Regions from separate parts of the Coralliovum pocilloporae genome, predicted to be linked through region 2. Evidence: riboswitches for the same ligand, from Rfam matches in the RefSeq annotation. Region 2 holds a riboswitch; the other holds the start of a gene.

Region 1 (3,581 bases), 1.0 Mb from region 2:
CCTCTTCCAGAATGGCCGGGCTTGGATATTGGGCCGTGCCCAGCATCAGCGGATTGGCCAGCTCTGTACCGTAGAATGATCGCATCGTCTCAGCCTTTGCCCTTAGGGTCAGGACCCATTAATTTCATTCATACTGCGGAGGAGATTTTTCTGTTCGGCGCGGCGAAGATCTGAAGGAAACCTGGCAGGTTTTCGAAGAGCTTCAACAAAGCCGAGCGGTAAAATCACCCCGCCCTACGGGTTTGTCAGGGAAATGCAGCCTGGACACAAATCAGACCTTGAATAGGGTCCACCTGTCCTGCGTCCTGTTTTGCGCCCATTCTACATTTCCCTGACGAACAGAATGAACGAAATTAATGGGTCCTGACCCTAACCACCTTGCATAGGGGCGACCACTTCAACCCGGTCGCCATCCTGCAGCTTCTGTGCGGCACGGTCTGGTGCGGGCACGAATTCCTCATTCAGCGCGGTGGCCACAGGGCGGTCTCCATAGCCGCATTCATCCAGAAGCGCGGACAATGTGTCCGCTGCGCTGTTATGCGCTTTGCCGTTCAGCGTGATCTTCATCGACCATCTCCGACTGTCTGTTCTCAAGCACCAGATCGGCTACCCCGCGCGCCAGCGCCGGGGCCAGCAGATAACCGTGCCGGTAAAGTCCGTTTGCATGAACCACTGAACCCTTGCGGCGGATACGCGGCAGATTATCCGGGAAGCCGGGGCGCACATCGACGCCGATCTCCAGAATTTCCGCCTCGCCGAAGGCCGGGTTCAGGGCATAGGCCGCGCTCAGCATTTCCAGCATGGAGCGGGCTGTTATACGCGTGCCATCGCCGCTTTCGATCATGGTGGCCCCGAGCATATAGACCCCGTCGCCGCGCGGTACGATATAGAGCGGCATGCGCGGATGCAGCAGGCGCACAGGCCGGTTCAGCGTCACATCCGGTGCCCGGATGACCAGCATCTCGCCTTTTACCCCGCGCAGATCCTTAAGGCTGTCCCGCGCTGCAAGCCCCCGGCAATCAATGGCGTTCGGCAGGGTTTCCGGATTGACCTCTTCTGGTACAAGGGTGACGCCCTTTGCGATAAGCGCGTCATACAGATCCGTCAGCGCCCGGCGCGGGTCGAGATGGGCTTCATCAGCAAAGAAAAGCCCCTTTGTAAAGCCGTGCAGGTCCGGCTCCAGCTCCTGAATGCGGGCCTCACCAACCTCGTCAAACCCTTCGGTGCGACGAGAGAACCGGCGTAGGTCCGGCAGGTCGCGCGAGTTGGCCACAACAAGCGTGCCGCGCCGGGTGACAGGCGTGCGGGTGGCCCACCAGTCAATCGCCTCCCGGCCAAGACGCAGAACGGGCTCTTCAGCATTTTCAAACTCGCACCAGGGGGCCAGCATGCCGCCTGCCCACCAGCTGCAACCGTGAGGTCCGGGCGCGCCGGACCGGTCATACAGCGTGACGGTCGCCCCGCGGTCCACAAGCTCTGTGGCAACCGCAAGACCGGCAACGCCCGCGCCGATGACAGAGATATCACTCATGTGAGCCCTGCCCTGTCGACGTCCATGCCTGGTAGAAATGATGCACCGGCCCGTGACCCTGGCCGATATCGAGCGCGTCTGCGGCGGCAATGGCCCCCTGCAGATAGCTGTGGGCTGCGCCCACGGCCTCAATCAGGGGCAGGCCTCTGGCCAGTCCGGAGGCAATGGAAGAAGACAGCGTGCAGCCCGTGCCATGGGTGTTGCGGGTCTGTTTGCGGGGGGCGGTAAATTCCGCCGCGACCCCGTTAGAGGTGATCAGCAGGTCGTGACAGAGTTCGCCTTTGGCGTGCCCGCCCTTCATCAGCACGGCCTGTGGCCCGAGCGCGCAGAGCTTCTGCCCCTGCAGACGCATGTCGTCAGGTGTTGATGCCTCTTCAGTCTCAAGAAGCCGGGCGGCCTCGGGCAGGTTGGGCGTTAGGACAGTGGCGCGAGGCAGGAGCACATCTCTGAGCGTCTCAACCGCATCATCAGCCAGAAGTGCATCCCCCGATTTGGCAATCATCACTGGGTCAACCACCACCGGGCCTTCATACTCGCTGAGGCCATCAGCCACAGCCCGGATAATCTCGGGCACCGCCAGCATGCCTATTTTGACCGCATGAATCTCAATGTCAGACAGCACCGCCTCGATCTGGGCGGTAATCACATCGGTGGGGATGGAATGAACCGCCGTAACCGCGCGGGTATTCTGGGCCGTGATGGCCGTAACAACGCTGGCCCCATAGACCCCAAGCGCCGACATGGCCTTCAGATCCGCCTGAATTCCGGCACCGCCGCCGCTGTCTGATCCCGCTATGGTCAGTGCGCTATAGGCCACATCCTTGCTCCGCTTCTCTTTGCTGAAGCGCGCTCCCGAAAAGCTGGAGACTTTTCGGATAAGAGTTCGCTCAAAACAATGACTTAAAGTGCTGATCCTTCGGAATGAAGGCAGGCACTTTATCTCTTTGCTGAAGCGCGCTGTTCATCACCAGACCGGGTCCCCGCTCTGGTGCAACACGCGTTCATGAAGGCAATGGATGAAGGGACGGCTTTCTGGTGACACCGTTCCCTCCGCCGGCACTGCCCGGATCAGGTTCGATGGGTTGGCACAAAGCCTCTCAGCCCGGACGGGCACCCCAACGGCAGAAGGTTTGAGTACCACCCGACCGGGGTGACGTCAATTTTATTGATGAGGGTAGGGAAACAGCTCATACGGGCAACCGACCATCCTAAGGAAAAACACCACAAAAGGCCAATAGAGTAAGACATGCGGACGTGAGGCCAGATTAGTGCACTACAACAGTGTTCAGCGATTTTCTGGCGTCTAAACAAGAATGCTACAGACGCATTATAAGGCTCTTTATCCAGCTCATACTGAATTCAATTGCCCATTCTGTCTGTTGTTTTGTCAAAGATGGCATAGTTGAGCTACCAGCTCCATGCCCCAGCGGATTTCGAATATGTGTAAAGAAGTCTTTGATCAGCGCACATTCCCAAGGAGCTAAGAAGGTATTTTTCTTAGAGCCAAGATTATCAATATAATTATGTGCTCCCTTCTCGCCTCCATGAGTCCATTTTTTGGTATCGGAGATGACCTTGATGGTACTTTCCAAAGCCCTTGCTGCATAGAATGCAGGATCCCTTCCATCACTATCGCGAAGATCTAGAGCTTCTTTCATGTCCGTATCGACATTTTGCCATTTTGAGTCTGATAACAGAGACCAGAAAGGAGTTTCAATCTGATCCTGCACAAAGTCGTCAGTAGCTATTTGAATGAAGCCATTGTGGTAGTTCAGTGGGTATTTAGCTTGACGAAAACGAGTGTTCAACTCAGCAGTAGCATCCTGAAATACACTTAAACGCCTGGCTCTTAGAGAACGCGCCGCATCTTCGGGATCTCCCCGCACTCTCGGTCCTGTGGATTTCAACGAGGCAATTAGCTTCTCAGTTTCTGAGATCGCCTTCCTGTTCTCTGCTTCAATTTCGGTTTCCTTAGCACGAAAGCCAAGTTCAATAAGGCTCAAACGCTCTTTTATATAGATATCAGGAGAGCCAGAAACGGGTTGTGACA
Region 2 (3,581 bases):
GACCTTGTAGGTGATCACTCCGGTTTTCACATCATCCCTGTCGGGCAGCCCAAGATGCTCTTTCGGCGTCACATAGCAAAGCATGGCCGTACCATACCAGCCAATCATCGCAGCCCCGATACCTGAAGTAATATGGTCATAACCCGGAGCAATATCCGTGGTCAGAGGGCCAAGCGTATAGAATGGCGCTTCACCGCAGGTCTCCAGCTGCTTGTCCATATTGGCCTTGATCTTGTGCATCGGCACATGACCCGGGCCCTCTATGATCACCTGACAGTCCTTGGCCCAGGCAATCTTGGTCAATTCACCAAGGGTTTCAAGCTCGGCAAACTGGGCCGCGTCATTGGCATCGGCAATGGATCCCGGCCGGAGGCCATCCCCGAGGGAGAAGCTGACATCATAGGCGCGGCAGATATCGCAGATTTCATTAAAATGCTCATACAGGAAGCTTTCCTTGTGATGATGCAGGCACCACTTGGCCATGATTGAACCACCCCGGGACACAATACCCGTCACCCGGTCAACCGTGAGCGGGATATGATGCAGCCTGATACCCGCATGGATGGTGAAGTAATCGACCCCCTGCTCCGCCTGCTCAATCAGCGTATCCCGATAAACCTCCCAGGTCAGATCCTCGGCGATCCCGTCAACCTTCTCAAGCGCCTGATAAAGCGGCACGGTTCCGATCGGCACAGGTGAGTTCCGGATAATCCATTCCCGGATATTGTGGATGTTCCGGCCCGTGGAGAGGTCCATCACCGTGTCTGCTCCCCAGCGGGTTGCCCAGACCATCTTCTCCACTTCCTCAGCCATTGAGGACGTAACAGCAGAGTTGCCGATATTGGCATTGATCTTGACGAGGAAGTTCCGCCCGATAATCATCGGCTCGGATTCCGGGTGATTGATATTTGACGGGATCACCGCCCGACCACGTGCGACCTCATCGCGAACAAATTCAGGTGTGATGAAATCCGGAATACTCGCGCCCCAGTCTTCTCCATCACGCTGCATTTTTTCTTTCAGCTCAGCCCGGCCGAGATTCTCGCGAATAGCAATAAATTCCATCTCAGGCGTGACAATGCCCGCCCGTGCATAGGCCAACTGGGTCACGGCCTTGCCATCCGTGGCACGCAGGGGCTGATGCTTTGACGGGAATTCGGGAACCAGCTTGGCACCGGAAACATTGCCATTATCTTCCGGCTTCACATCACGTCCCTGATAGGCTTCCACATCACCGCGTGCCTTTATCCATTCTGCGCGGTGGCGGTTCAGTCCCTTACTGATATCGGTCTGGATATCGGGATCGGTATACGGGCCGGAGGCATCATAAACGACAACGGCAGGTTCACCTGCAGTCGGGTGAACGGCAATCTCACGCATTGGCACCCGGATATCGGGAAACCGGACGCCATTCATGTAGATCTTGCGGGACGCGGGCAACGGACCCACGGAAACAGTTGGTGTTACAGCATTCATCAGGCTCTCCTCACAAAAGGAGATCCAGATTCAATTGGGTGGGAAGCGTTGCCCGGTTCCTTGCCCTGGACGGACTCCAGTCCGCGAACAGGCTTGCAGGCTCTGACCATCCCTACGCCAGTGTGAACTGGATCAGGTTCTAAGGGTCACTGCACCGCCTGTTCAACAGAACCGCATAGCAGACTCTCAGCCCCTTGCCGGGACTCCCCTGGTACGGAGCACACCATAAGGATGCGTGACGGGGACCGTCAACCCGGCCCGATTGATAAATCCGTGCACATGATAGCCTTCCCTCTTGGCAGGCACTGTAAAAACTCTCTAGGCTACAGACAGTAACAGTCATCAGCTCCTGGAGATCCCTTATGGCCGTCAGCAAGCCGAACTCGCTTGAAGCGAAAGACACGACCTTTCTGGTACATCCCTATACCAATCTGGCAGTTCATGAAGACAAAGGCCCGATGATCATTGATCATGCCAAAGGGATCCGTCTCTATGATCAGGACGGAAACGGCTATATTGACGGTCTTGGCGGCCTCTGGTGTGTTTCACTCGGCTTCAGCGAGAAACGCCTGCGGGATGCGGCTCAGAAGCAGCTGGAAACTCTGCCGTTTTCTCACAGTTTTGCCCATCGCTCCCATAAACCAGTCATCGAACTGGCTGAAAAACTCGTATCCATGGCACCGGAGCCAATCTCGCGCGCCTTCTTTACCAATTCCGGTTCGGAATCTGTCGACACCGCCATCAAGACCGTCTGGTATTACAACAACGCTCTGGATCGGCCTGAGAAGAAGAAAATCATCGGACGGGAACGCGCCTATCACGGGGTTCTCTGTGCATCCGGCAGCCTCACCGCGCTGCCCTACGCATCTGCTGGCTTTGACATGCCGGTGAATGACCGCTTCCTGAAAGTTTCAACACCCTGCCACTATCGATATGGCCAGGAGGGTGAAAGCGAGGAAGAGTTCGCCACACGTCTGGCCCAGGAACTGGATGACCTGATCATCGCAGAAGGCCCTGAGACAGTCGCCGCTTTCTTCGCCGAGCCGCTGATGGGTGCGGGTGGCGTCATGCCACCGCCAGCGACCTATTTCGACAAGGTTCAGGCAGTCCTCAAAAAGCATGATGTGCTGTTTGTGGCTGATGAGGTTATCTGCGGCTTTGGTCGCACGGGCAAGATGTGGGGATCGGAAACCTATGGCATTAAGCCGGATCTGATTACCTGCGCCAAACAGCTGTCCTCAGCCTATCTGCCAATCGGGGCCGTCCTGATGTCGGAACAGATCTATGAAGCCCTACGTGAACATTCTGCAAAGCTCGGCGTCTTCGGCATCGGCCTGACCTATGGCGGCCATCCTGTAAGCGCGGCTGTGGCTCTGGAAACGCTTCGGATCTATGAAGAAGACAACATTATTGACCATGTGCAGGCTGTCAGCCCACACTTCCAGAAGCGCCTGCGCGCGCTCGGCGACCACCCGCTGGTAGGCGACGCCCGTGGTGCGGGTCTGATCGGCGGGCTGGAACTGGTCAGAAACAAGGACACCAAAGAGAATTTTGACCCATCCGAGAAGATCGGTCCGATGGCGGTCGAAGAAGCACAACACCGGGGCCTGCTGAACCGGGCAACGCCGTTTGATACATACGCTCTATGCCCGCCACTGATCGTCAATGAGGCGGATATTGATGATATGTTTGATATCACCGAAGCCGCCCTGGATGCGGTCAAGGCTCGCATAGGTTAAGCGGAGAATGGTCTGGCTTCAAAAGGAAGCCAGACCATCTGACATTATTTCACGGCAAACTGGTAACTTGCCGGGGTCCAGACATAGCTGGTCTGATGCTTGGCCACATAGCCGACAGCCGGGAACGGCATATGATACCCGGTTACCGGAATCCGATCCGTCGCCACCATATCCAGAATACGCCTGCGGGTCTTTGCAGCGGCTTCCTTGTCAAAATCAAAGACGATATGCCATTCCGGTCTCTGCAGTGAGAGAACGAAATGGTTACAGATATCGCCCCAGATCAGGAGCTGCTGGCCCTCACTTTCAATGTGATAGGCCATATGCCCCGGTGTATGTCCAAATGTGGCCAGTGCCTTGATGCCG

Evidence for each region. Region 2 has a riboswitch for thiamine pyrophosphate ahead of thiC (phosphomethylpyrimidine synthase ThiC). Riboswitches for the same ligand answer to the same signal wherever they lie in the genome.
Region 1: linked by a shared signal. The riboswitch ahead of thiD (bifunctional hydroxymethylpyrimidine kinase/phosphomethylpyrimidine kinase) and the one ahead of thiC (phosphomethylpyrimidine synthase ThiC) in region 2 are both predicted to bind thiamine pyrophosphate.

Annotation. Positions count from the first base shown of each region.
Region 1 covers NZ_CP132542.1:3,851,070-3,854,650, forward strand. Annotated here, with positions in the region: gene RA157_RS17395 (thiazole synthase) at 1-85, opposite strand, end outside; gene thiS (sulfur carrier protein ThiS) at 370-567, opposite strand; gene RA157_RS17405 (FAD-dependent oxidoreductase) at 536-1,531, opposite strand; gene thiD (bifunctional hydroxymethylpyrimidine kinase/phosphomethylpyrimidine kinase) at 1,524-2,348, opposite strand; TPP riboswitch at 2,560-2,659, opposite strand; gene RA157_RS17415 (AbiJ-NTD4 domain-containing protein) at 2,848-3,581, opposite strand, start outside.
Region 2 covers NZ_CP132542.1:953,497-957,077, forward strand. Annotated here, with positions in the region: gene thiC (phosphomethylpyrimidine synthase ThiC) at 1-1,476, opposite strand, end outside; TPP riboswitch at 1,569-1,696, opposite strand; gene RA157_RS04530 (aminotransferase) at 1,839-3,215, shown strand; gene RA157_RS04535 (MBL fold metallo-hydrolase) at 3,260-3,581, opposite strand, start outside.